Regions from separate parts of the Lysinibacillus sp. UBA5994 genome, predicted to be linked through region 1. Evidence: a T-box and tRNA genes for the amino acid it is inferred to sense, from the RefSeq annotation. Region 1 holds a T-box; the other holds one or more tRNA genes.
What was found. The T-box of region 1 lies ahead of argS (arginine--tRNA ligase). A T-box ahead of a tRNA ligase gene usually reads a tRNA of that ligase, here a tRNA-Arg.
Positions count from the first base shown of each region.

Region 1 (15,774 bases):
GAATATCTTCCTGCAAGCTTGAAATTTCAATCATTCTTGCTGAAACTTCATCAATCGCGGCTGCTTGTTCCTGGGAAATGGCAGCCGTATTTGTCACATCTAAATTAATACCCTCAATCGCTTGAACAATGGCATTTAATAATGGTAACGAATCTTTTGCTTCAACGGTTGCTTCTTTAATAATAGCTGTCGTATCGGTAATCGAGTTAGAAACATCATTCGAATAACTCTTTAAATGATGAACATTTGCGGATACTTCACTTAGCGCAGCTACCGTGTTTTCAGCAAGCTTTCGTACTTCCTGTGCAACGACCGCAAAGCCTTTCCCATGTTCACCTGCACGCGCTGCTTCAATGGAGGCATTAAGTGCGAGTAGATTCGTTTGATCGGCGATTTGATTGATTAATGTGACAACCTGTTCAATATCATTTACCCTTTTTTGTAATTCTGAAAATGAGTCAACAATGGATGTAAAGGTCTCCTCTGTTTTAAAAATCTCCGATAGGGCATGCTCAATAGCGTTTTTACCTTTTGTAGCATGGTCAACAGATTCAGTTGTTTTCTCTGATATATGAGAAGACATGCGTGCAACCTCATTGATAGAAGCTGCAATCTGTTCTGTTGCAGCAGTAGAGGATTGAATCTCTTCATTTTGTTTATCTAGGCTAAAAACTAAATCTTTCATGTACATAATTTTGGCATTGACATCCATTAAAGAAGATACTTCTCCTACCACATTTTCAATAATGCGTTCAGTTAACACTTCCACTAATAATTCTTGATCGACATTGACAGCGGATTGGAAGGATTTCATATATTGAAATGCTTTATTTGGCTTGATACCAAAATTGTATAAAATATATGTAGTAATATAGAAGGCAAATTGGTTGAAGACAACAATTAATTTACCAGGCTCGTATTGATGCTTGCGGAATAGATTGAAAAATTTGACAGTTTCATCTACATAATGATCATCACGAGTTGCTAAGAAAAACTGTGTTAAGTATTGATTAATATTTTCTTCACTAATGGTTAATTGAGAGGTAGGGGATATCTCGCTTAAATAATGATGAAAAATGGCATTCATGGAAGGGGTAATGTCTTTGAGCTTTTGATAGAGTGCCTTTAAGTGCTCCTCATCTTGTGAAGTGAAATGATTGAATGCCAGTGTTTGGTAAAATCGGCCTGTTGCATGTAAATCTGTACCACGTTTGAGTAGTTCTTCTAGCTCTGCTTTAGGTCGAATACTTGAAAACATAAAAATACCTCCAAAAAGTATGTATAATAAGGTAATAATAGCATAATTCAGGTGGTTTTAATAGACATTTCAGTTGTGTTTGCTAAAATGAAACTATCTTATGACAGCAAGGAATGGGCAAATATGTATACAATTATTTACATGAAAGCGGACTATGAGCCTTGGTGGAAATTTGAAGGCTGGGAAGCTTATATTCAAACTGAAGATACATTTGACACGAAGGAGCTCTTTGAACGTGCATTACAGCAAAAATTAGCGCATTTTCGTTCCTCTTACGATAATGAGGCAACGAAAGAGGAGCAGTATTGGGCTTTTTGGTCTGAGGATGAGAGCTTTTACTGTGAGGCTTGCGATGATGATGCACAAGTATATCATGGAATAATTGCGTGTAAAATAGAAGAGAAGTAAAAAAATTTTGAAAAAAAGTAAAAAAGATTTTTTCTTTATTTGACAAAATTATGGATGGCAGTTATACTTAACTTAACAATTTAATTGCTTCACCGGAAACATGAATTCACATATTACAAAAAGTGATCGCGTTAGTTCGGTACTCTTTGTAATATGTGAATTTTTTTCAATCGCTGAAGAAATTACATATTGTTCACTTTTATTTTTTGGAGGTTTTCTTAAATGAAACAAGGTACAGTAAAATGGTTTAACTCAGAAAAAGGTTTTGGATTCATCGAAGTTGAAGGTGAAAACGACGTATTCGTACACTTCTCAGCTATCCAAGGCGAAGGTTTCAAAACTCTTGACGAAGGTCAAAAAGTGGAATTCGAAGTTGTAGATGGCAACCGCGGACCACAAGCTGCTAACGTAACTAAACTTTAATTCTCAGTAATTAAAATTACTTTCGTTAAACCCAAGACATCCTATGCAAATAGGATGTCTTTTTTGTATCATTTGCAAGTTTAAGGATTACAAATCCTATTTTAGGTTAAATATATAGTAGTGGCGGATAGCCATGCAAAAGTAAAGGATAGCGCTATAAAAGTAGCGGATAGCCATGTGAAACTGGAGGATAGCTGCACAAAAGTAGCGGATAACCCCATAAAATGGAGAGGTAGCCCCGCCAAAATAGCGCATCGCTGTAAAGAAGGAGGCAGATGAATGTGAATAATGAAGAAAAATTGCCTGAAGAACAGGAGCAACAGGATTTTTATCAGAAACTACGTACAAAATTAGTAGCTTTCCTTGGGTCGAAAAAGGGAAAAAGTAACAAGTTTACTCCGTATTTAATGTTTGTGCCTGATTTATTTCATTTGTTAATTAAAACAGTAACCGATGCGGGTGTAGATAAAAAGAGTCGTGCATTAATTGGGGCATCCATTGCGTATTTTGTATTACCGATGGATTTAATGCCAGAAGGACTGCTAGGCTTTGGTGGCTATTTAGATGATGTTGTACTAGCAACTTTTGTGGTAAATACCATTATTAATAAGTTGGGTCCAGATGTAGTGGAAAAGCATTGGACAGGGGATGACAAGCTTTTACATGTGCTACAAAAGGTTGCAGAAGTGAGTGATGAGGTTGTCAGTAAAATTCCTGTAAAATCGCCAATTGCTCAGTTCGTCAAGCAAGAAAGTAAAGATAAATAATAATATTATGTAAACCTAAGACACCCTATAAAAATGAACCTGCTTATTACAGGTTCATTTTTTATTGTTCTTCTAATAAATTTCGGAGTAGTTGTACAGGTACAAATAGGCCAACATTTCCAATGGGCTCATATTTCATCGTGGCAAAGATAACCCCAATGACCTCACCATGTAGATCGATTACAGGGCTACCACTATTGCCACGATAAACAGGAGCTTTTAGCATCCTAACTGGCTCCTGCCAATCTTCTAATTGAATGGCTTCTAGCAATGTTCCTTCATTAGCGATGCCGGTGAAAGCAAGTGGATTTCCAATAAAATAGACATGTTCATTAACAGTGTAAGGTGGATCTTCTGCAAGAGGTAGATAGGGAAGTTGCTCAGCTTGCACCTGTACAAAGGCTAAATCTACGGCTGGATAGCTTTCGATTAATGTTGCTTCCATCAGTCCCTCATCAGGAAAGACGACTGATAATGTTGTGGCATGTTCGACAACATGGGCGTTGGTGACAATCAGACCATCTGGTGAGATGGCAAAACCAGTGCCTTTACTGGAGCCTGTTGAAATTTCAACGACTGCCTTTTTATAGGTTTGTATATCCTCTTGTGCAGAGAGCCGCGTTGAAACCTTGATAAATTCAAGCGCGGGTATGGAGTAGATTTGAAAAATGAGGGCAAATGTATTGAAAAACAGCACTAGTGCCATACCCCACACGATCCAGCGTACAAGAGGCTTTTGTTTTTTGGGCTTTTTTCCATAAATGCGTTCTTCTCGCGCCTGTGCTAAGGCTTTTTGCTGTTCCTCGAGTACAAGTTCAATAAATTCTTCTTCCGTTAATTCACCTTGCTTTGGAGTTGTGTTATGTATATCACTCATTGATTGGCCTCCTTTGCTAAAAAACAGACGCCCAAGCAGGACGCCTGTTTTCTTTCAATTATTCTATTTTTTGCAAGGTTGATGTCACAACAAATGGCTCATCTTGCTCTGTTTCCATCGTATCCTCTTTGCGAATTAGACCAATGTCCTTTGCAAAATATTTGGTTGTGGTCATTTGATCTTCAGAGCGACTTAGCTGGATGACATCTTGATAGACCGTTGTACCAGTATCAACAGTAGCGGTCGTTGATTCAATGGTCCAACCTTGAAAGCTTGTCCCGACTTGTAAAGGCTTTTGAAGTACGGTTTCCAGGACAGGATAAGAAGCTGCCTCAGCTGCACTTGGCATGCTTGGATTACTGTCAACAGGTTCTCGATAGACAAGATCAATACTTGTATCCGTTATGCGGTAGATTTTTAATAGTGTCACACCACCATTATCCTCTATTTGTAAGATATGCTGTGTATCGAGGTAGGTAGTTTTTAGTGTGAAGCTAGCAAATTCATTTCCTTCCCCTTGAAAAGAAGCAACAGATCCATCAGGTGGAAAATAGGAGAGAAGTGACGTTTGATCTTGTTCCACTGCTTGCTTGTCTTCCACAGATGGTGTTGGAGCTGGCACAGGCTCTTCCTGAACTTCTTCACGACAGCCAGCCAGTAAAAATACTACAGAAAGTACTAGAACAGGGTATCTCATGGGCACACTCCTTCGCTATTTTCTTTCATTATACGTGAACGAGGCGTGTTATACGAATAATACGAGATTGTATAAATAATATTATTATGTAAACTATTTAATGAAAACTTGTAACAGCATGGAAAATTATCTATGATAGAAATGAAGTGAAAAAATGGGGGGCAAAGACATGTATAGACATGTAGATGATTTCTTACAAGAATGGTCAAATGCATCAAACGGGACACTACAGGTATTACAGGCTTTAACAGATGACAAGCTTCAGCAAAGTATTGTAGAGGGTCATAGTACACTTGGTTGGTTAGGCTGGCATTTAGTTGGAGCAGCAGGTTATTTTAGCTATCTAGCAGGCTTAAAAGTACCAATGATTCGCCAAGAAGATCCTGTGCCAACGACTGCGGCTGAGATCGTGACAGCCTATGAAAGCGTAGCAAATGGTATTAAAGAGGAAGTGGCTAAACTTTCGAATGAAGAGTTACTAGAGGTAGTAACAGGCTTTAAAGCGCCGATGCCAAAAGGGGCTTTATTACGTGTATTAATTGACCATCAAACACATCATCGTGGACAAATGACGGTCCTACTACGTCAAGCAGGTTTACCAGTACCTGGCGTGATGGGACCAACAAAGGAAATGCAATAATCACGCGAGCAGCAGATAAATCGTTTATCTGCTGCATTTTTTAGATTGACACTTACCTACTAGTAAGTTAGTATAAAGCCATGACAAATAGAAAAATGCAAATTATAGAATTAACATTGAAGAATATTCAGGAAAAAGGATTCACATCATTTAGTTATGAGCATTTAGCAAAGGAGCTTAGCGTCACGAAAGCCAGTATTCACTATCATTTCGAGAAGAAGGGAGACTTAGGGATTGCTGTTTGCGAAAGAATTCAACAAGGATTAGAGAGAACTTTTACATTGATGAAGGAGTCCACTTTGCCAGCTGAGGAAAAGCCATTTGCCTTTATTATGCAGCGAATAAAATTTCTAGAGCAAGACGGCATTTGCCCTATATCAGCTTTACAGGCGGATTATCAAGAATTACCGCAACCAATGCAAGAAAAGCTTCAGCAGCTTAGTCAAATGGAAATCGATGTCTTTGTTGAGCTATTGAAAGATGCTAAACAACAGGGCGCACTCCAAGCTACTAATGATTTGGAGGCTCTAGCTGTATTACTTATTTCAAGTACGAAAGGGGCATTACAATATAAACGTGTTGTAGGAGAAGCGTTCTTTCAAAAGATGCTGGAGCAATTAAAGGAACTGTTAAAGTAAGACATGAACGAGAAGGAGCGATGTGCATGGTACGAAGAGTCGTTGTTACTGGATATGGTGTTGTTTCCCCGTTAGGTAATTCGGTATCAGCCTTATGGGAGAATATTAAGGCAGGAGAATCAGGGATTCAAAAAATTCAAGGGGAGGCATTTAGCGGCATTAATACGCAAATTGCTGGGACGAGTACGGATTTCGATGCAACGCTGTATATGGATAAAAAAGAAATCAGTAAATATGATCTATTTGTGCAATATGCTGTTGCCGCTGCCCAGCAAGCTCTGACACAAGCCAATTTAAATATGGAACAGGTAGATAAGGAGCGTTTAGGCGTTTACATTGGCTCTGGCATTGGGGGCATTGAAACGATTTTAGAAAATCATCAAGCGATGCTCAATCAAGGGCCTAGGAAGGTGTCACCATTTATGGTGCCGATGATGATTAGCAATATGGCTGCAGGAATACTAGCAATCAAAACGGGCTTTAAAGGACCAAGCTTTTCACCTGTTTCTGCCTGTGCGACAGGAAACCAGGCGATTGGAGAAGCTTTCTTAGCGATTCGACATGGCTATGCGGATGGCATTTTAGCAGGCGGAGCGGAGGCACCGATTAATCCACTTAGCTTTGCAGGATTCTCCCGCATGAAAGCCATGTCCACTAGGAATGAAGAGCCAACAAAGGCCAGTCGACCATTCGATAGCGAGCGGGATGGCTTTGTCATGTCTGAAGGAGCTGGCATCGTATTCCTAGAGGAGTATGAACACGCCAAACAAAGGGGTGCTACGATTCTGGGTGAGATTGTTGGCTATGGTGTGACAACAGATGCTTATCATATTACAGCTCCTGATTTTACGGGTGCTGCCAATGCCATGAAGCTGGCATTAAAAATGGGTGCTATCGATGGGTCAGCTATCGATTATATCAACGCACACGGCACAAGTACTCCAGAGGGAGATAAATCTGAAACAAAGGCTATTAAACACGTTTTTGGTGATCATGCCTATCAACTAAAGGTTAGCTCCACAAAATCGATGACAGGACATCTCTTTGGCGCGGCCGGTGGAATTGAAGCCATTATTACATTGAAAAGTATAATGGATGGCATTATTCCACCAACCATCAATTATGAAACACCAGATCCCGAATGTGATTTAAACTATGTTCCTAATGAGGCGCTTCATCAAGACGTTAACTTTGCGCTATCGAATGGGTTTGGCTTTGGTGGTCATAATGCTGTGCTAGCATTTAAAAAATTTGAGGAATAAGGCATTAGCTATTAGCTAAAAAGAATGGTATGAATTTAATCGTTCATACCATTTTTTACGTTTGTTTTATCAACTTGAAAAGAGAAGAAGGAACTTAAGCTATTGCAATTCAATAAGTTTTCCTTATGATAAATAGCTAGAAATTCGTATTATAACTTATAGTTAGAGTATGGTAAATTCAAAGGTAAAGGGGGACAAATGATGCGAATCTTTGATGCACACTTTCATATCATTGACTTTAATTTTCCGATTATCGAAAATCAAGGTTATATGCCACCAAGCTATGTAGTAGAGGATTATCAAAAGGACACAGTGAGTCTCCAGATAGCGGGAGGCGCCATTGTATCAGGATCTTTTCAAGGATTTGACCAAGCCTATCTTTTAAAAGCATTGAAACAACTGGGTCCCACGTTTTGTGGGGTAACGCAATTACCTAATACGGTCACGGATGATGAAATTGTACATTTACATAACAATGGGGTACGGGCATTACGCTTTAATAGTAGACGAGGTGGCTCAGAGGATTTATCACAGCTAGAAACCTTTGCACGACGGGTTTATGATTTGGTGGGCTGGCATAGTGAATTATATATCGATGCGAAGGAAATACCGGAGATAGCCTCGACAATTGAAGCATTACCAGCCATCTCCATCGATCATTTAGGGTTGTCGGAAGAAGGGCTGCCACATTTATTAAAGCTTGTTGATAAGGGAGTACGTGTCAAGGCGACTGGCTTTGGTCGTGTGGAGCTGGATGTGAAGCATGCTTTACAAGCGATTTATAATGCTAATCCAGATGCCCTCATGTTTGGAACAGATTGCCCGTCTACAAGAGCTAAACGACCTTTTAATTATGGGGATGTGGAATTGATTCAACAGCTATTTGATCAACAGGCTGCTGATAAAATCCTCTACAAGAATGCGCTACAATGGTATTTTCAGCGTTGAATATAAAAAAGAATCCATGTTGGCATGAAAATGGATTCTTTTTTAATTATGACGGTACTAAGCATTTCGATAGTTGGCAAACATAATTTCATTATAATACTGATCTAATTGAGGCATACCTAGTTCTTTTGCGATCATTAGCTCAGCCTCTCGGTCATATGCTACTCTAATAAATTGGATGGCATTGTTTGACTGTGTTCCATCTAGAATGGCATAGGAAGCAGAAGTTAGGTCAAGTGAATTACCAACACTCCCTACATTACAAAGAATTCCTTGTTTATATGTATGTAAAAAAGTTGTATGGATATCGCCATAGAACACAATATCAGGATGTTTCTTGTAATGGCTTGAATTGGTTACTGCAGTATTATCAAACATAGATAAACGCTTTTCAAGTGGATGATTTGGTAGGATACGTTCAAATTCACTTCTTGGAGACGCATGGAAAAATCTTATGAGCTGTTCATTTAATTCAAGATCAATATGGAAGGGTAATGACCCGAGATATTGATAGTCTTTTGCTGTTAATCGATCTTTAAACCATTGGAGAAAATCATTGTCAGTAGGGGATTGAATAAATACGTCCCAATTGCCTCGTACGACTTGTTCACAATTCTGTTGGATAAGTTCTATACAGGCAGAACCTTGAGGGCCCTTGCCGATTAAATCACCTAAACAAAAAATTCTGTCAATCTTTCTTAAGCGAATGTCTTTTAATACGGCCTCTAATGCCGTTTTATTCCCATGAATATCTGATATAATTGCAATTTTCTTCACGAAGATTACCCCCTCATTAATGCTATACTATATCATTCAATAAAAATCCTTTTAATCCTTTAAAAACCATATAAACACAAAAGACAAAAAAATCCTCTACCCACTATGGGTAGAGGATTTTTGTAAAGCTTAGCTTAAGCCTTGGCTATCTTTCCACTCTAGGAATTCATCATATGTTAACTGCTTATCTAAAATAGAGCCGTCTTCACGGATTTCGATGACACGGTTAGCAATTGTTTGGATGAACTGATGGTCATGTGATGTGAAAATCATTGCGCCTTTGAAACGAATTAAGCCTTCGTTCAATGCTTGAATAGATTCAAGGTCAAGGTGGTTCGTAGGTTCATCTAATAAAATAACATTTGCTGTCGCAAGCATCATTTTCGATAGCATACAACGTACCTTTTCGCCCCCAGAAAGAACAGCAGGGGATTTCTTCACTTCTTCACCAGAGAACAGCATGCGTCCTAGGAAACCACGTAGGAAGCTTTCTGTTTCATCGTCTGGAGAATATTGACGTAACCATTCTACTAATGTTTTTTCAGAACCTTCGAAGTACTTGTCATGATCGTTTTCGAAGTAGCTTTGAGATGTCGTTACACCCCATTTAAATGTGCCAGCATCCGCTTCTTTTTCTTCCATTAAAATATCAAGAAGTGCTGTTTTCGCCATTGGGCTACCAAGTAAAACAATTTTATCTTCTTTGTTCATCGAGAAGCGCATGTCCTTGAATAGCGTTTCGCCTTCATGACTTGCTGTTAGACCGTCTACTGTTAGGACATCGTTCCCAATTTCACGGCCGATTTGGAAGTTGATGAATGGATATTTACGGCTTGATGGCTTAATATCATCCAGCTCAATTTTATCCAGCATTTTTTTACGAGATGTTGCTTGCTTCGATTTAGAAGCATTGGCAGAGAAACGTGCGATAAACGCTTGTAATTCTTTAATTTTCTCTTCTTTTTTCGCATTTTGATCTTGTGCCATTTTTTGTGCTAATTGAGAAGATTCATACCAGAAATCATAGTTCCCTACATATAATTGGATTTTAGAGAAGTCCAAATCCGCAATATGTGTACATACTTTATTTAAGAAGTGACGGTCATGGGATACAACAATAACTGTATTCTCAAAGTTAATCAGGAACTCTTCCAGCCACTGAATTGCCTTTAAGTCAAGGTGGTTGGTAGGCTCATCGAGTAATAGTACATCAGGCTGACCAAACAGTGCCTGTGCCAGTAATACTTTAACTTTGTCAGAACCTTCAAGATCGCCCATTAGCATGTAATGAAGATCATCGGAGATACCTAAACCGTTTAATAGTGTAGCCGCTTCTGAATCAGCTTCCCAACCGTTTAGCTCTGCAAATTCACCTTCTAACTCTGCAGCACGCATGCCATCCTCATCGGAGAAATCTTCCTTTGCATAGATAGCATCTTTTTCTGTTTTCACGTCATATAGGCGTTTATTCCCCATAATAACTGTGTCGAGCACTGTATGCTCATCATATTCGAAGTGGTTTTGTTTCAGGACAGATAAACGTTCGTCCTTACCCATCGATACATTTCCTTCCTGCGCTTCAATTTCACCAGAAAGGATTTTTAAAAATGTTGATTTACCAGCACCATTTGCCCCAATTAAACCGTAGCAATTGCCTGGTGTGAATTTTATATTTACGTCTTCAAATAGTTTACGATCGCCATAGCGAAGACCTACATTACTAACTTGAATCATGCAAGTTCCTCCTTTTTTCACAATGGCTCTAGTATAGCATGAAATATGTTCCATAGTCTATAAACATTATTAAATCAAGGTTTGGCGTTCTTTCCACATTTTTTGTTAAACATAAACTGAATAAAGATACAATAAAAAATCTAAATTTGGTGTAACTTTCTTTGAGAGTGAGGCGTCTATATTGTAGTGTGATTAACTATTTTTGAAAAAGAATAGAAAAATGACATCATTTACCACGGGGATTTTAGTTGCTTATTCACAAAGGTTTCGTCTAAAATGATTCTGACTGTTTATATATCAAGTAAATCATCACTGGTGCCCACAAGCCCATCCCCGTTTTGAATGCCAGCTATTCGTGGCTCTTTCATTTATACTAGATAGATGTTGCTAAAGTTAGACTAAAAACATCACAATCCTCATAAATGATTTCATTCATTTATCTTGATGATAATTTCATATAAGAATGCTGTAAGCTAAAGAATTATTCGTTTGTGGTAATGATATGCTATGCCTGCGTTCAACTAGGACATTCAGCCCTTGTGGCGGGAATGATGATTAAATAAACACATCGATGGAAATTTTAACAATTGGAGGTATATTATGGGTAAGGGCTTATTATGGACAGCCACTTGTGTAATAGTAGTTTTAGTTGGGTTTGGTAGCTACTATTTTATTAAAGAAATAACAAACTCTATGGCATACAATAAATTAGTAGATGAGTATAAAAAGCCAGAACCAATTGAACATATAGAGGAAGAATATGATGTTATTGTCATCGGTGGTGAGCCAGAGGGAGTGGCTGCGGCTGTGGCTGCTGCTCGAAATGGTGCGAAAACATTGCTGGTCGAAAAACGACAAGAGTTAGGTGGATTATTTACATATGGTATGCTGAATTTCCTCGACATTCCTCGTGATGGCCATAACAACTCGATTAGTGAGGGAATATTTAAGGAATGGCATGAGCTTGTTAGAGGGAATGACGCTTTTGGCATTGTAGGTGCTAAGGCAGCCTTTAAAAAGCTAATCGATGAAGAGCCCAACTTAACGTTATCCGTGCAAACCGAGGTTGTGAAAGCAAATGTCAAACAACAACAATTAACGTCTGTGGAATTAAAAAATGAGTACGGTACATATGTTGTGACGGGGAAATCATTCATAGATGCTACACAGGATGCTGATTTTGCTGCCTTGTCGGGCGTTCCTTTCTTTGTGGGCGGAGAAGATATTGGCATAAAGGATAAGCGTATGGCTGTGACTTTAATGCTACATTTAAAAAATGTCAATTGGGATGAAGTCAAAAAAGCGGCTAATTCCGGTGTATTTGGCGGTGCTAATTTAAATCATACGGTGATGTGGGGCTTTACAAAGCTACATGATGAATACAAGCCATTACAAGAGGGTACAAGATTACGAGGGTTAAACTTAGCTCGTGTAGATGATGAATATTTCATCAATGCCTTACAGATTTTTGGTATTGATGGCTTGAATGAATCCTCAAAACAAGCGGCGATTGTCGCTGGGAAGAAAGAAACGTTACACATTCTAAAATATTTACAAACAAACTTCCCAGGGTTTGAAAAGGCTGAAATTGTCAGCTATCCAGAAGAACTCTACGTCCGAGAAACGAGACATATTTGGGCAGAGTATCAATTACCAATGGCAGACCTGTGGAAAAATAGTGATCAGTGGGATAGCATTGGCATTGCTTCTTATCCAGTCGATGTGCAAGCGCAAACGCCTCATGATTATGGCTATGTGATCGCTGCACCAAAGCAATATGCTATTCCTTTCCGGTCTTTAGTACCGAAGGATATTGATGGCTTACTGGTTGTCGGACGCTCTGCTGGTTATTCATCACTTGCAGCTGGTAGTGCACGTATTGTTCCAACAGGGATGGTGACAGGTGAAGCGGCTGGGACTGCGGCTGCTCTTGCACAGAAGCACGATGTAACCTTTAGAGACATGAGTAAGGATAAATCATTAATCGCTACATTACGAAAGCAATTAGCTAAACAAGGTGCCTATGTTGATTCATTTTCAATTGAGTATCCATATCAAGGAGAATGGTATGATGAAGCCATTCAAACCCTCATTAATTACGGCCTTGTTGTGGGCGGCTATGATAATGACCTAAAAGTAGACAGTAAGGCGACGAAAATAAAGTTTGCTAAAATGTTAAAAGAGAGCATGCTACGTGCTGGTGGAGAAAGTGCAGCAGGAATGAAGGACCAGCTCGAAATTGTCATCAATAAAGTTTATAATCAAGGCGATGAAGCTATTGAGCGAGATGAGTTAGCTCAATATTTGGCTGACGTCCTCATCGGTGAATCCAATGCGACTAGCTGGGATACATTGGTAGAAAAAGGAATTGTCACGGAGAAAGTAGCGAAGAAAGTCTCTGATAATAAGAAATTAAAATTAAAAGAGATGTATGCGATTATGGCTGATGTGATTCATTATGTAGAAAAAAAACGTTCCTCCTTGTGAGGAGCGTTTTTTGCTGAAACGGCAACGTAAAAAAGGGTTGACGCCAATTAGAAAGTCCTGTAATATATGTCAAAATCATAAAAAAATTCGATGAAAAAGAGAGTAATTGATGGAATGACTGGCTAGCGAGTTAGGGATGGTGGGAGCCTAATGCAGGAACCATGAATGAAGCGCACTTTGGAGAAGATTCTCGAACAAATAGTAGAGAATAGCGGGGCGTCACCTCGTTAACAACGGAAAGTGGTCATGTGACATGGCAACTAGAGTGGTACCACGGGATTATCATGCTCTCGTCTCTAATTATAGAGGCGAGGGCTTTTTTATTTGAACAGGAGGAGGAGCAAAATGAATCAACAAATCGCCGACAGTATAGCAGTCGCATTAAAGCAGCAAATAATAGGAGAGGACATATTGTCATTATTAGAAAAACCCAAAAGCTTGGAGCTAGGGGACGTAGCCTTTCCATGCTTTACTCTAGCAAAAGTGTTGAAAAAATCACCGCAAAGTATCGCAGCACAGATAGCAAGTCAATTAAATCATGACAGTATCGAGCGTGTGCAAGCTGTTGGTGGCTATGTCAATATTTTTCTTGATCAACAAAAGGTGACGCAACAGGTGTTACGCAAGATTCTGCGCGACAAGCAACAATATGGTACTACGCCAACAAAGATGGGAACGGTCGTCTTGGATTTTTCCTCTCCTAATATCGCCAAGCCTTTCTCGATGGGACATTTACGTTCAACGGTCATCGGTAATGCCTTAGCAAATATTGCAGAAAAAAATGGCTATCAAGCCATTCGTATCAATCATTTAGGGGACTGGGGTACACAATTTGGCAAGCTTATTGTTGCTTATCAGCTTTGGGGTGATAAACAAGCTATTTCGGCTTCCCCGATAGAGGAGTTATTAAAGATTTATGTGAAGTTTCATGAAGAGGCCGAGCAAGACCCAACGCTCAATGAACAGGCTCGTGCCGCCTTTAAAGCATTGGAGGACGGTAATGAAGAGGCGCAGGCATTATGGCAATGGTTCCGAGATGTGTCATTCATAGAATTTCAAACAATATATGAGCTATTAGGAATTCATTTTGATGCCTTTATAGGTGAAGCCTTTTACAATGACAAAATGCCGTCCGTTGTAACAGAATTAAAAGAAAAAGGGCTCCTTGTGGAATCAGAAGGTGCGTATGTTGTGGAGATGGAGGAGATGCCTCCATGTTTAATAACGAAAACGGATGGAGCCACGCTTTATGCGACGCGTGATTTAGCAGCAGCCCTGTATCGCCAACAGCACTACCAGCCCCAAAAGATGTTCTACGTTGTTGGCAATGAGCAGTCCCTCCACTTTAAACAACTTTTTCAGGTCATCGAAAAAATGGGCTATCCTTGGGCAAAGAATCTGCAACATGTGTCATTTGGCATGATGCTGAAGGATGGCAAAAAAATGTCGACTCGTAAAGGTAAAGTGGTGTTATTAGCTGATGTACTAGCAGAAGCTATAACGACGGCACAGCGTAATATGGAGCAGAAAAACCCTTCTCTACCTAACAAAGAGCAAGTCGCAAAGCAAGTGGGGGTTGGAGCGGTAATTTTTAATGATTTAAAATCCCATCGTCTCAACGATATTGAATTTTCAATCGAGCAAATGATGAATTTTGAAGGCGAAACAGGGCCATATGTACAGTATACATATGCACGTATTTGCTCTATTTTAGATAAAAAGAAAGCTCCGACTCAAGATATGCTATTCAAATCTTTAGGAGAGCAGGCTTGGCCGATTATTTTATTACTAGAACAGTTTCCTAAAACGGTAGCTATGGCTTTTGAGCAGGCTGATCCGTCCCAAATAGCGAAATATGCCTTACAACTGGCACGTTTATTTAATAAATATTATGCACAGTACAAAATATTAGTAGAAGATGAACAGCAAGCATCCCGTCTTGCATTATGTCAGAGTGTTGCTATTGTTTTAAAAGAGTCATTAGCCTTATTAGGTATCGAATCACCTGAAAATATGTAAGAAGCATTATCCATGTAAAGGTAAACTGTCCAATCATTGACCAACCATCGTAAAACATGATAAAAGGATAGAGGAATCCATGCAAGCTTTTCATAAATGAAGGCTGCGTAATAACAGAGGGGATCAAACAATTGGCTAAAAAACATTGGACATTATCACTCACCTTCGTGGTCATTAGTATATTTTTTGTCGCTCTTAATATGAGGCCAGCTGTCACGGGAATAGGACCGCTTTTTAATGTCCTCATGACATCCTTACAAGTCTCGAATACAAGCATGAGCTTTCTCACAGCTATCCCCGTTTTTTGTATGGGATTATTCGCACCTTTGGCTGTCCCGCTTCAGCGAAAAATGGGCACGAAATCAGCTATCACCCTTTTAGTGGCCATCCTTGTCGTCGCGAATGGGCTACGCTTTTTCCAAGCAAGCTATCTCTTGCTCATCGTGACAAGCTTTGCGGCAGGCTTAGCGATTGCAATGATTGGTCCTATCCTAAATGCTTATATTAAGAAAAAGTTTCCAGAACGCTTTACGACAATAGTCGGTATCTATTCATTCGGTATAGGCGTAGGGGCTACTTTAAGTGCAGCCTTAACCGTGACTTTTTATCAGAGTTTTAGTAATAGCTGGACAATCGCCCTTGGTATGTGGTCAATCCTTGCTATAGTTGCTCTCGTTATCTGGCTAGCGGCAATTCCATCCGAACACAACGAGCAGCTCCAACAAGTAACTACGTCAGAAGAAGTCCGTAATCCGTGGACATCTAGACGTGCCTGGGTAATTTTACTGTACTTTGGTTTACAAACATCACTCTTTTTCTCAATCATGTCATGGCTTACG
Region 1 is NZ_DJAU01000026.1:210,353-226,126, reverse strand. Features, by position in the region: gene B3D98_RS09195 (globin-coupled sensor protein) at 1-1,258, opposite strand, end outside; gene B3D98_RS09190 (DUF1033 family protein) at 1,382-1,666, shown strand; gene B3D98_RS09185 (cold-shock protein) at 1,889-2,089, shown strand; gene B3D98_RS09180 (YkvA family protein) at 2,365-2,856, shown strand; gene B3D98_RS09175 (S1C family serine protease) at 2,918-3,733, opposite strand; gene B3D98_RS09170 (hypothetical protein) at 3,792-4,430, opposite strand; gene B3D98_RS09165 (DinB family protein) at 4,600-5,070, shown strand; gene B3D98_RS09160 (TetR/AcrR family transcriptional regulator) at 5,151-5,708, shown strand; gene fabF (beta-ketoacyl-ACP synthase II) at 5,735-6,970, shown strand; gene B3D98_RS09150 (amidohydrolase family protein) at 7,172-7,918, shown strand; gene B3D98_RS09145 (metallophosphoesterase family protein) at 7,976-8,695, opposite strand; gene B3D98_RS09140 (ABC-F family ATP-binding cassette domain-containing protein) at 8,825-10,429, opposite strand; gene B3D98_RS09135 (FAD-dependent oxidoreductase) at 11,030-12,916, shown strand; T-box leader at 12,998-13,217, shown strand; gene argS (arginine--tRNA ligase) at 13,262-14,935, shown strand; gene B3D98_RS09125 (CynX/NimT family MFS transporter) at 15,067-15,774, shown strand, end outside.

Region 2 (15,774 bases), on a different contig from region 1:
TACACTACATATTTATTTGATAAGGGCATTGATAAAATCTGTAAAAAGGTTGGGGAAGAAGCAACAGAGGTGGTCATTGGTGCCAAAAACCGAGATGCTGAGGAAGTAAAATGGGAGGCAGCTGATTTAATTTATCACCTACTCGTATTATTACAAGAACAAAAAGTAAGCATTTATGATGTTCTGCATGTGTTGGAAAAACGTCACGAGGAGAAATAACAGCATATTATTGATTGTGTGGTATAATAGGAGTTACTGTGTAAAGGAACGTAGAATACGTTCCTTATTTCTTGTTTCGGAGGAAATATATTGGAAAAGAAACGTCAAAATGAGACTCAATCGAATATAGTGTCGTTCATTCCAACAGGCGACTATTATTATAAGAAATCAATTCAAGCAATGAACAGTGGACAAATGAATAAAGCCTATAAATATTTACAGCGTGCGGTAGATTTAAGTCCCGACGATCCAATGATTATCTTGCAGTTAGCCATAGTAGAGTTAGAAGGTCAACGTTTTGAGGAAGCGTATGACCTACTTCGTCGCGCCTATCAAATTGATCCAGATAATCCAGAAATCATATTTTACATGGCAGAAGTATCAGGGTGTGTAGGCATCATGCATGATGCAAAACGCTTTGCAGAAGAATATTTAAAGCTAGAACCTGAGGGTGCTTATGCCGATGAAGCAGCAGAAATATTAGAGTTTGTCGCTTTTGAGCAAGATGATTTTGAAGAGCTTGAAGGCTCTGGTGAGGATTTATATCGTCAGGAGCAAGCTCGTCGTTGTATGGAAAAGGGAGATTTTCCTGAAGCTATTACTATTTTAGAAGATTTAATTGAAGATCGACCAGCATTTTGGTCAGCCTATAATAATCTAGCACTCGCTTATTTTTATGTTGGAGAAGAAGAGCAAGCAAAGGCTCTCTTGCATACAGTGCTACGTGAAAATAAGGGCAATCTACATGCATTATGCAATTTAACGGTAATTGCGTATTATGAAAAAAATGAAGATGATTTACAAGAACTGTTAAATGTTCTTGTTAAAATTCAACCCTATACTTGGGAGCATCGTTATAAACTTGGTGCTACCTTAGCCTTAATCAGCCAATATGAATTAGCCTATAAATGGTTGCGCAGCATGCAAAAGAGAGGCTATGTAGGAGATGCAGGATTTTACTTTTGGCTGTCACATGCTGCTTATTTCTCAGGACATGAGGAGATTTCGAAAAGTGCGTGGGATCAGCTTCTAGAGCTAGACCCAGACAAAGAGGGCTTCGAACCTTGGCGCCAACAAGAAAATGAATTTGGACTTGATGCATTGGAGCATGATCGTGATTTTATCGTTGAAAAATTAGAGAGCACTTATACGAGTGAGCGCATTTTTGGTTTATTTTTACTGAAAGGTACAGCGCATAAGCAAGAAATTATCGCCCATCCGAAATGGATTAATATTGAACAATTAGGCTCTTTTGAAAAATTGTTTTTAGCTTATGCACTTGGACATGAATTTGATAAGAAAAATAAAGTAGAAGCAAGCTTTTTACGATCAGTACAGGTCTCAGAAATTTTATTAGAACAATATGGAAAGCTATCATCATTAATTGTACCGCTGTTTCAAATGTGGTTTGTGCTATGTGAACAAGCTTTAATAGAAAATTATCGTTTTACAAATCCAACAGCAATTGCAGGAGCAAATGATTATTTATTCAGATCTTCACAAATGCTTAAAGTGACAAAAAAGGAAATTGCGCAGCAATATGGAGTTTCTGTATCTACTTTATCAAAGTATATTGACGAAATCTTAACGTTTTTGCCAAACAGTCATGATTAATGTGTGAGCAACATAGTTGAATAACTTTATACTTTCACATACGATGAACATACTAACGCTATCACCAATTTTTCCTTAGCGTCATTGATCTTCTTCTATAGATGACGTTATATGTATTGGTTGAATGAAGATAAAAAGTATTCTGTTTAGGGGGAAGTATTTATGTCGGAAGAAAAAATTTATGATGTAGTAATTATTGGTGCAGGTCCTGCTGGGATGACTGCTGCTGTTTATACATCTCGTGCAAATTTGTCTACTTTAATGATTGAACGTGGCATTCCTGGTGGACAAATGGCAAACACAGAAGAAGTAGAAAACTACCCAGGTTTTGAGACAATTTTAGGACCAGAGCTTTCTACAAAAATGTTTGAGCATGCTAAAAAATTTGGTGCTGAATATGCCTATGGTGATGTAACGGAAATCATCGATGGAGAAGAATATAAAACAATTAAATCAGGTGCAAAAGAATATAAAACACGTGCCATTATTATCACCACTGGTGCTGAGTATAAAAAAATGGGTGTGCCTGGTGAAAAAGAGCTTGGTGGCCGTGGTGTCAGCTACTGTGCAGTATGTGATGGAGCATTCTTTAAACAAAAAAATCTAGTTGTCGTAGGTGGCGGAGATTCAGCTGTTGAAGAGGGTGTTTATTTAACTCGCTTTGCTGATAAAGTGACAATTGTCCACCGTCGTGATAAATTACGTGCACAAAAAATTCTCCAAGATCGTGCCTTTGCCAATGAAAAAATTGATTTCATTTGGAATGCAACTGTAAAAGAAATTAATGAAGCGAATGGTAAAGTTGGCAGTGTAACACTACAATCAACTGTCGATGGTACAGAATCTGAATTTGCTACAGATGGTGTTTTCGTCTATATAGGTATGCTTCCGTTAACGAAACCATTTGAGTCATTAGGTATTTTAAATGAGGCTGGCTATATTTTGACAAATGAAACGATGGAAACAAAAATCCCAGGTATCTTTGCAGCTGGAGATGTTCGTGAAAAATCACTTCGTCAAATTGTAACAGCAACTGGTGACGGTAGTATTGCCGCGCAAGCTGTTCAACATTATGTAGAAGAGCTATTAGAGAAAATTAATGCCTAATAGGGCTATTTTAAGGAAAAAAATACAATTTTAATGTGGTTTTAATATTGCTGTAACTTGAATGACATATAAAAGGTGTATGATTAAAAATGTAATTAGCAATCCCCCTTTTATTTTGTTTAGTAGGTTGTTTCCGCCTCCAATAGGTGGGAGCAACCTACTTTTTTATGTGTAAAAAATCAAATAATAATATCACGATAAACGTAAATTTCGCCCAAGATGAAATGGTTATCTTTGAATAGAACTAAATTGTTAATTGTCTACGTACAAGAGTTGTAAATGAGGACAAAACTTACAAGGTCTTGTTATAATGAAGAGTAGAATGCAAAAGTGATTAGAGGTGTGCCTATGCAAAGAATTGCAAATTTAATTGCCGTAAAAGACGGTAAAGTATTATTACTTCAGAAACCAAGACGAGGCTGGTATGTAGCTCCAGGAGGGAAAATGGAGAGTGGCGAGTCAATCTTCGAGGCTGCTATTCGAGAGTTTCAAGAAGAGACAAACGTCATACCTTTACATGTTCATTTAAAGGGTGTTTATACGATGATCATTAAAGAAAACAATGACGTAGTGGATGAATGGATGCTCTATACATTTGTTGCAAAGGATGTAGATGGAGTACCATTCGAAGAAACAAGAGAAGGCAAACTTGCATGGCACCCAGTAGAGGATTTAGCACATTTGCCAATGGCTGAAGGAGATCGAACTAATTTACAATTTGCTGTTTCGCAATCAGGCATTCAGTATGGCACGTTTGACTATACAACGAATTTTGAATTACTTCATCAGAAAATACAAATTTCAAAAGAACAATAAAGGAGTTGCATGACAGTGGTGGTTGAAGGCCAACAAAGTACACATGAATTGGTTATTATTACAGGAATGTCTGGGGCTGGGAAAACAGTAGCTATTCAAAGCTTTGAGGATTTAGGGTATTACTGTATTGATAATTTACCACCTGCGTTACTTACAACTTTTTTAACCTTATTAAGAGATTCTGGTAAAAACAGTACCCGAATTGCAGCAGTAATGGATATGCGCGGAGGAGACTTTTTTGATGCTCTAATTGGCGCATTAGACCATATACTAAAAGAAGGCGATATTGTTGCTCGTATTTTATTTTTAGATGCAGATGATGCCACATTAGTCAGACGGTATAAAGAAACGAGACGTGCACATCCATTAGCAGTGAATGGTTTACCTCTAGATGGAATTAAACAGGAACGAGTACTTTTATCTGAAGTAAAGGGTCGTGCCAATTTTGTTTATAACACATCTAACATGAAACCAAAGCAATTACGTGAAAAAATCGTAAAAGAATTTGCAAGTGAGGCAGATACTATTTTTACCGTTAACATTATGTCCTTTGGCTTTAAACATGGTATGCCGATTGATGCGGACTTAGTGTTTGATGTTCGTTTTCTTAAAAACCCATACTATGTGGAGGAGCTACGTCCAAAAACGGGTCTTCAAACAGAGGTATCTTCTTATGTGTTAGCGTTGGAAGATACGCAAATCCTTATACAAAAACTGACGGATTTATTAGACTTTATGATTCCTCTCTATCGACAAGAAGGTAAATCACAGCTTGTTATTGCTTTTGGTTGTACTGGGGGCCAGCATCGCTCCGTGACATTAGCAGAATTTTTTGGTGCATATTTTGCGGGCAAGGAAAATACGGTTATTACGCATCGTGATATTAATCGTAGAAAGGAATGAGTGAATGGGGAAAAAGCAAACAAAGCTTGTGGTAATTGGTGGTGGCACAGGGCTCTCCACGTTACTTCGCGGTCTGAAGCATCACCCATTTGATATTACTGCTATTGTAACAGTAGCAGATGATGGTGGATCTTCAGGTCGTTTACGTGATGATTACGATATCCCACCGCCTGGCGATGTACGTAATGTGATTGCAGCATTATCAGATATTGAGCCCCTTGTAGAGCAAATGTTTCAATACCGTTTTTCGGCATCTGAAGACTTACGAGGTCACTCCTTAGGGAATTTAATGCTTACAGCCCTTACTGATATTACTGGTGATTTCAATCATGCTATCAGTGAGATGGGAAAGGTTTTAAAAGTTCATGGTCGAGTTATTCCAGCAGCTAATAAAAAAATCACCTTACATGCTGTGCTTGAGGACGGTTCAATTATCGAGGGAGAATCAAAAATCCCGACAGCGACGAAACGCATTAATCGCGTTTTTTTAGTACCTGAAAATGTGCAACCGTTGCCAGAAGCTATTCGTGCAATACTTCGTGCAGACTATATTTTAATAGGACCAGGAAGCTTATATACAAGTATTATTCCGAATTTGCTTGTTAAGGAAATAGGTGAAGCAGTTGTTAAGGCTAAAGGAAGAAAAATATATGTTTGTAATTTAATGACACAAAAGGGTGAAACCATTTCCTATACAGCAGGCGATCATGTAACAGCCATACATAAGCATGTTGGCCATGATTTTATCGATTCCATTTTAGTAAATGATGAAGAACTCCCTAACCCTGTAAAAGAACTGTATAAAGAAGAAAGAGCGGAACCAGTAACATTTGACGTAGCAAAGCTTGAAAGTATGGGTTTAGAAGTTATCAAACGAGACATTGCTACAATTCGACCAGATGGAACGGTTCGACATAATGCTACAAATGTTGCAGAATGGCTGGTAGATTATGCTGATATTTACCATCAAAAAGTAAGAGGACCAATAATAGAAACATAATGGCTTTATTGTATATGGTAAGATGAACATATACATAGAAATCATGATTGAAAGGGGGGCGTGATATGTCTTTTGCTTCTGAAACAAAAAAAGAATTGACACAAATAGAAGCGGACAATCATTGTATGAAAGCAGAAGTTTCTGCCCTAATTCGTATGAATGGTTCATTATCCTTTGCAAATAAACAACTAAGCTTAGACGTGCAAACCGAAAACGCTGCAATTGCCAGAAGACTATATACGATTATGAAAAAATTGTATCCGTACAATGTTGAATTACTTGTTCGTAAGAAAATGCGATTGAAAAAAAATAATGTGTATATATGCCGTGTAAGAGAAGGAGCGCGTGAGCTATTAATTGATTTAGAAATCATCTCAGACGACTTTCAATTTAACCATACTATCTCAAGAAAGCTCATTCAAAAGAGCGGCCAAAAAAGAGCTTATTTAAGAGGAGCCTTTTTAGCAGGAGGTTCCGTCAATAATCCAGAAACATCGGCTTATCATTTAGAGGTTTATTCTTTATATAAAGAACATGGTGAGGCATTAATGGATTTGATGAATGAATTTGAACTCAATGCCAAAACAATTGAACGTAAAAAAGGCTTTGTAACTTACTTAAAAGAAGCAGAAAAAATTTCAGATTTCCTTAATATTGTTGGAGCGCATCAGGCTATGATGAAATTTGAAGATGTTCGGATTTTGCGAGATATGCGTAATAGTGTCAACCGTATTGTGAACTGTGAAACTGCCAATTTAAATAAAACCATTGGAGCAGCATTACGGCAGGTTGAGAATATTCGATTTATTGAAAATTCAATTGGTCTTGATCAACTACCGGAGAAGCTTCGTGAAATAGCACGTCTCCGTGTTGAATACCAAGATGTGACATTAAAAGAGCTTGGTGAAATGGTATCTAGTGGAACGGTTAGTAAATCAGGTGTTAACCATCGATTGAGAAAAATTGATGAGATTGCGGATGCATTAAGGCGTGGTGAAAAAATAGGTGGTTAAGTTATCATACTTTTCAGGTATGAATGTCATGCGTAATCGCTTATTGTTCTTTTGCAGTAAGTAAGGTAAGATAAAACTAATAGATGAACGGTAGTGAAGGGGAGTTTTGAGAATGATTGAGAGAAGAGTCCAGGTTAAATTAAAATTAGGACTACAAGCTAGACAAGCAGCACTATTTGTGCAAGAAGCAAATCGTTTTAGTGCTGATATCTTTCTAGAAAAAGATGAGAAAAAAGTAAATGCCAAATCCATTATGGGTGTTATGAGCTTAGCAGTTGCTAAAGGTACCGAAGTGACTTTAAGCAGTGAAGGTAACGATGCTGAGCAAGCGGTTACAGCATTGGCAACAATTATTGAAAATGAAGATTAACATTCATTAAATACAAAAGGCATCACAGAGCAATTCTGTGATGCCTTCTATTTTTTATTTATTATCGCTACGGTGCATAATATGATCGATTAAACCGTATTCTTTTGCACGTTCAGCAGTCATGAAGTTATCACGATCTGTGTCTCTTGCAATGACTTCAAGTGGTTGACCAGTGCGTTCAGATAAAATGCCATTTAATTTCTCACGTAAGAATAGAATACGTTTAGCAGCAATTTCAATTTCTGTCGCTTGACCTTGTGCACCACCTAGTGGTTGGTGAATCATGACTTCAGCATTTGGTAAGGCAAAACGTTTACCGGGTTCTCCAGCTGCAAGTAGGAAAGCACCCATTGATGCAGCCATACCAATACAAATTGTTTGTACCTGTGGTTTAATGATTTGCATTGTGTCATAGATAGCCATACCAGCCGTAATGGATCCGCCAGGTGAGTTAATATAAAGAGAGATATCTTTATCTGGATCTTCTGCTTGTAGGAAAAGAAGCTGAGCGACAATGGAGTTAGCAACATTGTCATCAATAGCACTTCCTAAAAGGATAATACGGTCTTTAAGTAGACGTGAATAAATGTCATATGCACGCTCACCACGACTAGTTTGTTCAATAACTGTAGGAATTAAATTCATGTTAAATCCTCCTTAAAAAGCTAAATTCGAATACCTTTGCTGAAAATTTTCCTTTGTATTTCAGCTGTATCCTTATCATACACATTATAGTCAGGGAAGGTCAAATATTAACCCTGCTAAAGTGAAATTAAAAAAAATAAATTGTTTTTGCATTCTATGGTTGAATTATATAGGATAGGCTTGTATAATGATTAAGGTTATAAGGTTTAAAGTACAGGACACTATTTTGCAGGTATGCTTCAAAAATGAGGGTTATCTACATCATGCTTTTCGTAAGCCTAGAGTGAGTACTTTTTTTTTGTGTCTTTTGCCCTCGTGGTGTAATGGATAACACGTAAGATTCCGGTTCTTGCACTGGGGGTTCGATTCCCTCCGAGGGCGCCATTTTACTGATCAATTGATATACTGTTATAGCTCATCTCCTAATAAGTAGTTTAGCAGCCTGCTTACTGGAGATCGAGAGGAAGAATAAAGGGAATACTGTCCTAGTTGGCATTATTCCCCTATTTATTCCTTTCAAACCTTCAAAAAAGCAACAACTCCAAATTATTTTTTAGTGAACATACTGTACGTGAGACTAGTAATAGTCGAAAAAAAAGAATCCTATCTGAGGGGATTCTTTTTTTTTGCCTAAATTTATCGAAATTTGGCATGGTTCTTATTGTATATATATTAGTTTTAGGTTAATTTTCTTGTTATTTATACATGTTTTTTCAAATTATATGAATTTATTATAAATTTATATGAAAAAATATTTAATTTTATGCGAAAAGTTGTTGTCTAAATACTATAATGTTAATATAATTGACCTAATAGTCTAACATTTCCGAATTGCGAAAAATAATACGTAATTCGGAAAATTATCGAACTAGGGGGAAATACAATGAAAAAAACAGGTTGGATGTTACTGATGATTATTGCAGCTTTAACATTAGCACTTGCAGGTTGTGGTACAAAAGATGATGCATCTTCAGGTAGCTCATCTTCAGAAGATGGTGGAGATGGCAAAAAAGTTTACAAAGTAGGTACTGAGGCAACTTTTGCACCATTTGAATCTGTTGACGATTCAGGGAAAATTGTAGGGATTGATGTCGATATTCTACAAGCTATCGCAGATGAGATGGACTTTGAGGTTGAGTGGAATAATATTGGATGGGAGCCAGTGTTCCAAACAATTAAGAACGGTGAAACAGATATCGGTGCTTCTGGAATCACAATTACGGAAGAGCGTAAAGAATCATTTGATTTTACAGAACCGTATTATGAGTCTCAGTTATTAATTGTTGTGAAAGAAGATTCAAAGATTAAATCTCTTGATGAATTAAAAGATAAAAAAGTATCTGTACAAATCAATGCAACTGGTCATATGGCAGCGAAAAAGCTACAAGGGGAAGCAAGTACAAATATTATGGCTTTTGAAAGTCAGCCAATCGCTATCCAAGAGATGCTAAATGGTAATGTTGATGCAGCTATCGGAGATAATGCAGTAGTTTATGAATATATCAAAGCTCACCCAGATCAAAAACTAAAAGTAATTGAAGATGATGCATTCGAAAAAGAATACTATGGCTTCATGGTTCAAAAAGGGAATAAAGAATTGCTAGATAAATTAAACGAAGGTCTTAAAAAGATTAAAGAAAACGGTAAATTAAAAGAAATTACAGGCATTGATTTTCAATAAAAATGAATGAAATGATGCTACTAACATAGTAACTTTGCTAACAGCTCATTTATTAATTGTAATTTAAAGGGGAATGGGGTTTTCGGATGGACATCTTTGACTTACGCTGGGACATTGTCTGGAACTACCGAGATATGTTTATACGAGGTATTGGCGTAACACTTATTTTGACACTTAGTGGTTATTTTGGCGGTATTCTATTAGGACTATTTTTAGGCCTTGGAAAATTATCGAGTAAAAAATGGATTTATTGGCCATCTAAACTATATATCGATTTATTCCGTGGAACACCGATGCTTGTACAAATCTTGTTAATTCACTTAGCAGTTATTCCAACAATTTTTGGTCATTCTTTAGGTTATATGGTATCAGGGATTACAGCGCTTATTTTAAACTGTGCTGCTTATAATGCGGAAATTTTCCGTGCAGGGATTCAAAGTATTGCAAAAGGGCAAATGGAGGCTGCTCGCTCTCTTGGATTAACGCATAACCAAGCGATGCGTAAGGTCATTTTACCTCAAGCATTTAGACGTATGATTCCGCCATTGGGCAATGAATTTATTGCATTATTAAAAGATTCTTCACTCGTAACTGTAATTGCAGCACCAGATATTTTATACGCTAGTAAGGTCGTAGCTGGTGCAAGCTTCCGCTTCTGGGAACCGTATATCGTTGCAGCATTATTATATTTAGTGTTGACATATGGTGTAACGAAGATTGTAGCATTTATCGAGAAACGATTTAGCAATAGCTATGTCCCTCGTAAAGCTAAGGTAGAAGGGCGGGAAGCTAGATGATAAAAATTGAAAACCTACACAAATACTTTGGCAAGCTTGAAGTATTAAAAGGAATCGATTATGAAATTCAAGAAAAACAAGTTGTCTGTGTTATTGGGCCGTCTGGTTCAGGAAAAAGTACATTTCTCCGTTGCATCAATATGTTAGAAGAAGTAACGGATGGTGCTATTTATATTGAAAATGTAAAAATTAATGATCCTAAAACGAATATCAATGAAATTCGCGCTGAAGTGGGTATGGTGTTTCAACAATTTAACTTATTCCCGCATATGACGGTTATCGATAATGTCACGATGGCACCTATGCAAATTCGTAAAATGAATCGTACAGACGCAGAAGCTTTAGGACATGAGCTATTAAAAAAGGTCGGGCTCGACAGCAAGGCCTATAATTATCCTGAGCAGCTATCAGGTGGTCAGCAACAACGTGTGGCGATTGCTCGTGCCTTAGCAATGAAGCCAAAAGCTATTTTATTTGACGAGCCAACTTCAGCACTTGACCCTGAAATGGTAAAAGAGGTGCTAGATGTTATGAAAAATCTAGCAGCTGAAGGGATGACAATGGTAGTTGTGACACATGAAATGGGCTTTGCTCGTGAAGTAGGTGATCGAGTAGTCTTCATGGATGGGGGCTATATTGTAGAAGAAGGGTCTCCAGAGGAACTATTCGGCAATCCCCAAAGCGACCGTACGAAAGCGTTTTTAGGAAAAGTATTATAAAGCTGAAAAAGCGAACGACATGCTCGTTCGCTTTTTTGTGCTTTTCTTATTTAATGAAGGGGATTAGATGTTGTGTCGAATGCATTCAGCATCGTTTGCATATCCTGTTGGGAATACTGAGGCACCTGATAATAGCCGTGTTTATTTTGATAAATGGATAATTCGTATCCCATTTCAATACAGTTAGGAATACTATCCGCAACAACGCGACGAACTACAGGGTTTGTTGTCTCCAACGCAGCAGTTGTCATACATTTCGCTGCTCCTTTTTGAGCTCCAAGTAAAAATCCAGAAATAGCTTCATCATTAATTTCATTAGCGTTTTGCATCGGCTTTTTTGGTTGACCAGGATTTAGGCCATATTTGAAATCATTTCCTGTTTCCATTTGGTAGCGTCCTGTTGGAACAGATGGATCGTGTCCTGTTTTAAAGGACTCTACGATCGTATTGTACATACCAAGAGTGAAATTATATTGGCGATCCAAAATGTTGAGTAATTCAGGATCTTTTACATGGGGACGCAAAATAATCGCTTGGTTCATACCTGCAATAATTTCGCCAATTGTTTCATGCATGTCCATCATTTCATGTCCACCATGATTTAGGCTATGTTGTTGATTTAAATTTGTTTGGTTTGATGATTCATTGTAAAACGATTGTGACAAAAAAAACGCCTCCTCAATAATTTTTTGTTGCAGTATTTAGTATGTCGTGTCAATTCAATTTCATACGGTATAAATGTAAAGGTAAAAATGTAGACTAAAGATAGAAGGAAAAGCAAGTCAAGGAGGATTAAAATTGAAAAAGTTACTTGGACCAATTGGAATAATTGTCATCATTCTTGTTGTAATCGCCTTATTATTTATACCTAAATACAATAGTCTGGTGACAGCCGAGGAAAATGTTGATTCTAAATGGGCACAAGTTGAAAATCAGCTCCAACGTCGCTATGATTTGATTCCCAATCTAGTGGAATCTGTGAAAGGCTATGCGAATCATGAGCAAGAGGTGATAGCGAATATTACGGAGGCACGTGCACAAATGGGAAGTGCAAGCTCACCAGAGGAGCAAGCTGTTGCCAATGATGCTTTAACTGGCGCTCTTAGTCGTTTACTAGTAGTTGTAGAAAATTACCCAAACTTAAAGGCAGATGCAAACTTCCGCCAGTTAATGGATGAGCTAGCAGGTACGGAAAATCGTCTGGCAGTAGCACGTGAGGATTACAATAATGAGGTGCAGCAATTCAATAAACATGTTAAACGTTTCCCGGGGAATTTGATGGCAGGGATGTTTGGCTTTGAACAAAAAGAATACTTTAAAGCCACAGCAGGAGCGGACAAAGCACCATCTATCGATTTTAGTCAATCGGGTACACAATAATGAAACGTTGCATTGTACAGATGATCATCGTTTGTTCGTTGCTTCTTTTTTTCTCGAATCTAGCAGAAGCAACGATGCCATCACCGATGAAAAATACGTATATACATGACTTTGCCAATGTAATTTCTGCGAATGTCAAAGAAGAGATAAATCAATATTCTGAGCAGTTGGATCAAGGCACGGGTGCTGAAATCATGGTAGTCACAGTTGATAGTCTTCATGGACAAGAGCCGAAAATGTATGCGACAAAATTGATTCGGTCATGGGGCATTGGTGACAAGGATAAAAATAACGGTGTCCTAATTTTAGCTACCTTAGGTCAAGGGGAAGGAAATAACGACGTTGTAATTGCCGTGGGTCAGGGACTAGAAGGAGCATTACCAGATGGTAAATTAGGACGCATTTTAGATAATGCATTTTATCCCTCAGCAAGTGCTGGTAATCTAGACCAAGCTTTTCAAGCAACCTATTCTGAAGTTTTCCGCGCTGTTGCCCAAGAGTATAATTGGAACGGTGATTTGCCAGAGCAAACAAAAGAAGAGGATGACATACCCACTTGGTTAATTATCCTAATCATTATCGTTGTTATTATTATCTATTCATTCTTTTCGAAAGGCGGCGGAGGTCCTCGCTCTGGAGGCTATGGCGGTTATCCAGGAAGTTTTTGTGGAGGACATTCGAGTAGAGGGGGCTTTGGCGGATTTGGTGGCGGATCTTCTGCTGGTGGGGGAGCAAGCAGGAAATTTTAATAGAGGTATGGCGAACTATTCTATATAGTTCGCTTTCATTTTGGCTTAATTAAAAACCTCTCAATTATTGACAATAATGCTAGAATTGTTATAATTTAAATATATCGACAAACGATATAGCGTAAACTGATATAGGGAGGAATCATTTTGAAAAAAAGATTTTTATCTGCATCGTTAGCAATTATTTTAACAACCTCTGTAGTTATTCCTGCAACAATGCAAGAAGTCCGTGCTGCAAATGAAACTAATAGCACAGTAACAGCACAAGAAGAACATGTGTCAGCGCAGGAATTTTTGAATTTAGCTGTAACAACTTTAACATTCCAGCACGGTTCAGATTCAATGCGTCAACAAATTATTGATAAATGGGTCAAGGCTGGAGAATTCACAGATTTAAGTTTGACAATTAAACGTGATGAAGCGGCTCGTATTTTAGTTAGAGCGTTAAATAAAGAAGAAAAAGAAGCTTCACTTGCTGACTATTTAGAGAAGGCCAATAAGATTGGTTTATTTAATGGCTTATCATTAAATACAGAAGCAATTTCAAAACAAGATGCAGTAAAAATATTAAACAATGCAAAACAAATAAAAAATGGTTCCAATCATGAAGGTGTAAAGGAAATTTCAGTTGAAGACTTTATGAAAAATCCTGGTAATTTTGGTTATGAACTTTCGCCAGATGGCAATTACATTACTTTTTCCTCTGCTTGGGAGAACAGAGCGAATGTTTTCGTGAAAAAGATGAATGATGATAGTGAGCCTGTTCGTGTTTCCAATTCAAAAGATCGAGACGTTGCAGGATTTTACTGGAAGGATAATAATTTACTCTACGTAAAGGATAAAGGTGGAGATGAAAACTTCCATATTTATTCTACAACATTTAATGGCTCTGAGGAAAAAGATCTAACGCCATATCCAAATGTCACAGTTGGGATATTAAGTGGCCTACAGGGTGTTAAAGATGAAATTCTTATCATGATGAATAAGGAAGATGCAACAGTTTTTGATGTCTACAAGTTGAATGTAAAGACTGGGGAAACAACTCACGTTGCAAAAAATCCGGGTAATATTACGAGCTGGCTAGCCGATCGCAATGGAAATGTGCGAATTGCCGTAGCCTCAGATGGTGTGGAAGGAACGATCCTTTATCGAGATTCTGAAAAGGATGAATTCAAGCCATTTATTGAAATGGAAGCTGGAGATGAAGTAATGCCACTAGCTTTCTCAAAAGACAATCAATACATTTACGCTACATCTAACAAAGGTAGAGACAAAGTAGAAGTTGTGAAATACGACTTAAAAGGTAATGAAGAAGTAATTATGTCTAATGATCAAGTAGATGTTTCTGGTGTCTTATATAGTGCCGAACACGATAAATTGCTATATGGTGCGTATATAACAGATAAACCACATTACCAATTCTTTGACGAGAACTTTGAAAAGCTTTTCCGTAAAATCCAAAGCAAGCTGAATGTGCATGAAAGTGAGCTTGGTATCAATGATTACAATAAAGAAATGACCAAATTTATTGTGAGTGTTTCAAGTGATACTGTCTATGGAAAATATTATTATTACGATTCTACGACAGATGAATTAACCGAGTTGGCCACTTTAAGCCCTTGGTTAAATCCGAATGAACTGGCAGAAATGCATCCAATTTCATATAAGAGCCGAGATGGCTTAACGATTAATGGCTATTTAACTTTACCGAAAAATAAAGAAGCAAAAGATCTCCCTCTTATTGTCAATCCTCATGGTGGGCCTTGGGCACGTGATATGTGGGGCTTCAACCCAGAAGTACAATTATTAGCTAATCGTGGCTATGCAGTGCTACAGGTGAATTTCCGTTCATCAACTGGATATGGTAAAGAATTCCTTCAGGCTGGTAATAAGCAATGGGGTCTGAAGATTCAAGATGACATCACTGATGGTGTCCAATGGGCAATTGACCAAGGCATTGCAGACCCTGATCGCATCGGTATTTATGGGGCATCATTTGGTGGTTATGCAACATTAGCGGGTATTACGTATACACCTGATTTATATGCTGCTGCAGTTGATTATGTAGGGGTATCTAACATATTTACATTATTAAATACCATCCCTCCTTACTGGGAAACTATGCGTAACATGTTTTATGAGCGCGTAGGTCATCCAGAGAAAGACAAAGAATTGTTAACTGCTGTTTCACCAGTTTTCCATGCAGATAAAATCAAAACACCATTATTTGTCGCACAAGGAGCAAATGACCCACGTGTAAACAAAGCAGAATCCGATCAAATTGTGGAAGCCTTACGCGCTAGAGGTGTGGATGTAGAGTACATGCTAAAAGATAATGAAGGACATGGCTTTGCAAATGAAGAAAATAGAATTGAATTCTATAATGCCATGGTAAAATTCTTCGATAGTCATTTAAAATAATTTAAAACGAAAGGCATTGATGTGTAGCTTGCTCACAATCAATGCCTTTTTTTATTACAATAGGTGAATGGGATTTGGATAGCGCATTTTACGTTCAAATGATGAAATGCACAGTGCTAGTTCCTCAATACCAGTATAAATTAATGGTTCATCTACCTGAGAAATACTTAAACGAATAAGATTATCTTTTTTAAATTCTGGTAGATACATTCTAGCAGCGTCATCCATCAATATATTTTTTTCCTTTAATAAATGAACCACCTGCCTAGCACTTACATTATCAGGAAGAACAACGGAAAGATAAAAGCCTGATACTGGTTTCGTATAGTTAGTAGAGGTG
Region 2 is NZ_DJAU01000002.1:181,796-197,569, reverse strand. Features, by position in the region: gene hisIE (bifunctional phosphoribosyl-AMP cyclohydrolase/phosphoribosyl-ATP diphosphatase HisIE) at 1-219, shown strand, start outside; gene B3D98_RS01250 (tetratricopeptide repeat protein) at 310-1,833, shown strand; gene trxB (thioredoxin-disulfide reductase) at 1,996-2,940, shown strand; gene B3D98_RS01240 (NUDIX hydrolase) at 3,289-3,756, shown strand; gene rapZ (RNase adapter RapZ) at 3,766-4,659, shown strand; gene B3D98_RS01230 (gluconeogenesis factor YvcK family protein) at 4,664-5,659, shown strand; gene whiA (DNA-binding protein WhiA) at 5,725-6,672, shown strand; gene B3D98_RS01220 (HPr family phosphocarrier protein) at 6,785-7,042, shown strand; gene clpP (ATP-dependent Clp endopeptidase proteolytic subunit ClpP) at 7,097-7,687, opposite strand; tRNA gene B3D98_RS01210 (tRNA-Arg) at 7,997-8,071, shown strand; gene B3D98_RS01205 (basic amino acid ABC transporter substrate-binding protein) at 8,571-9,368, shown strand; gene B3D98_RS01200 (amino acid ABC transporter permease) at 9,455-10,165, shown strand; gene B3D98_RS01195 (amino acid ABC transporter ATP-binding protein) at 10,162-10,884, shown strand; gene B3D98_RS01190 (spore coat protein) at 10,935-11,549, opposite strand; gene B3D98_RS01185 (LemA family protein) at 11,683-12,264, shown strand; gene B3D98_RS01180 (TPM domain-containing protein) at 12,264-13,013, shown strand; gene B3D98_RS01175 (S9 family peptidase) at 13,161-15,434, shown strand; gene B3D98_RS01170 (PLP-dependent aminotransferase family protein) at 15,489-15,774, opposite strand, start outside.
Region 2: it has a tRNA-Arg gene. The T-box ahead of argS (arginine--tRNA ligase) is inferred to sense a tRNA for this amino acid. The anticodon was not compared.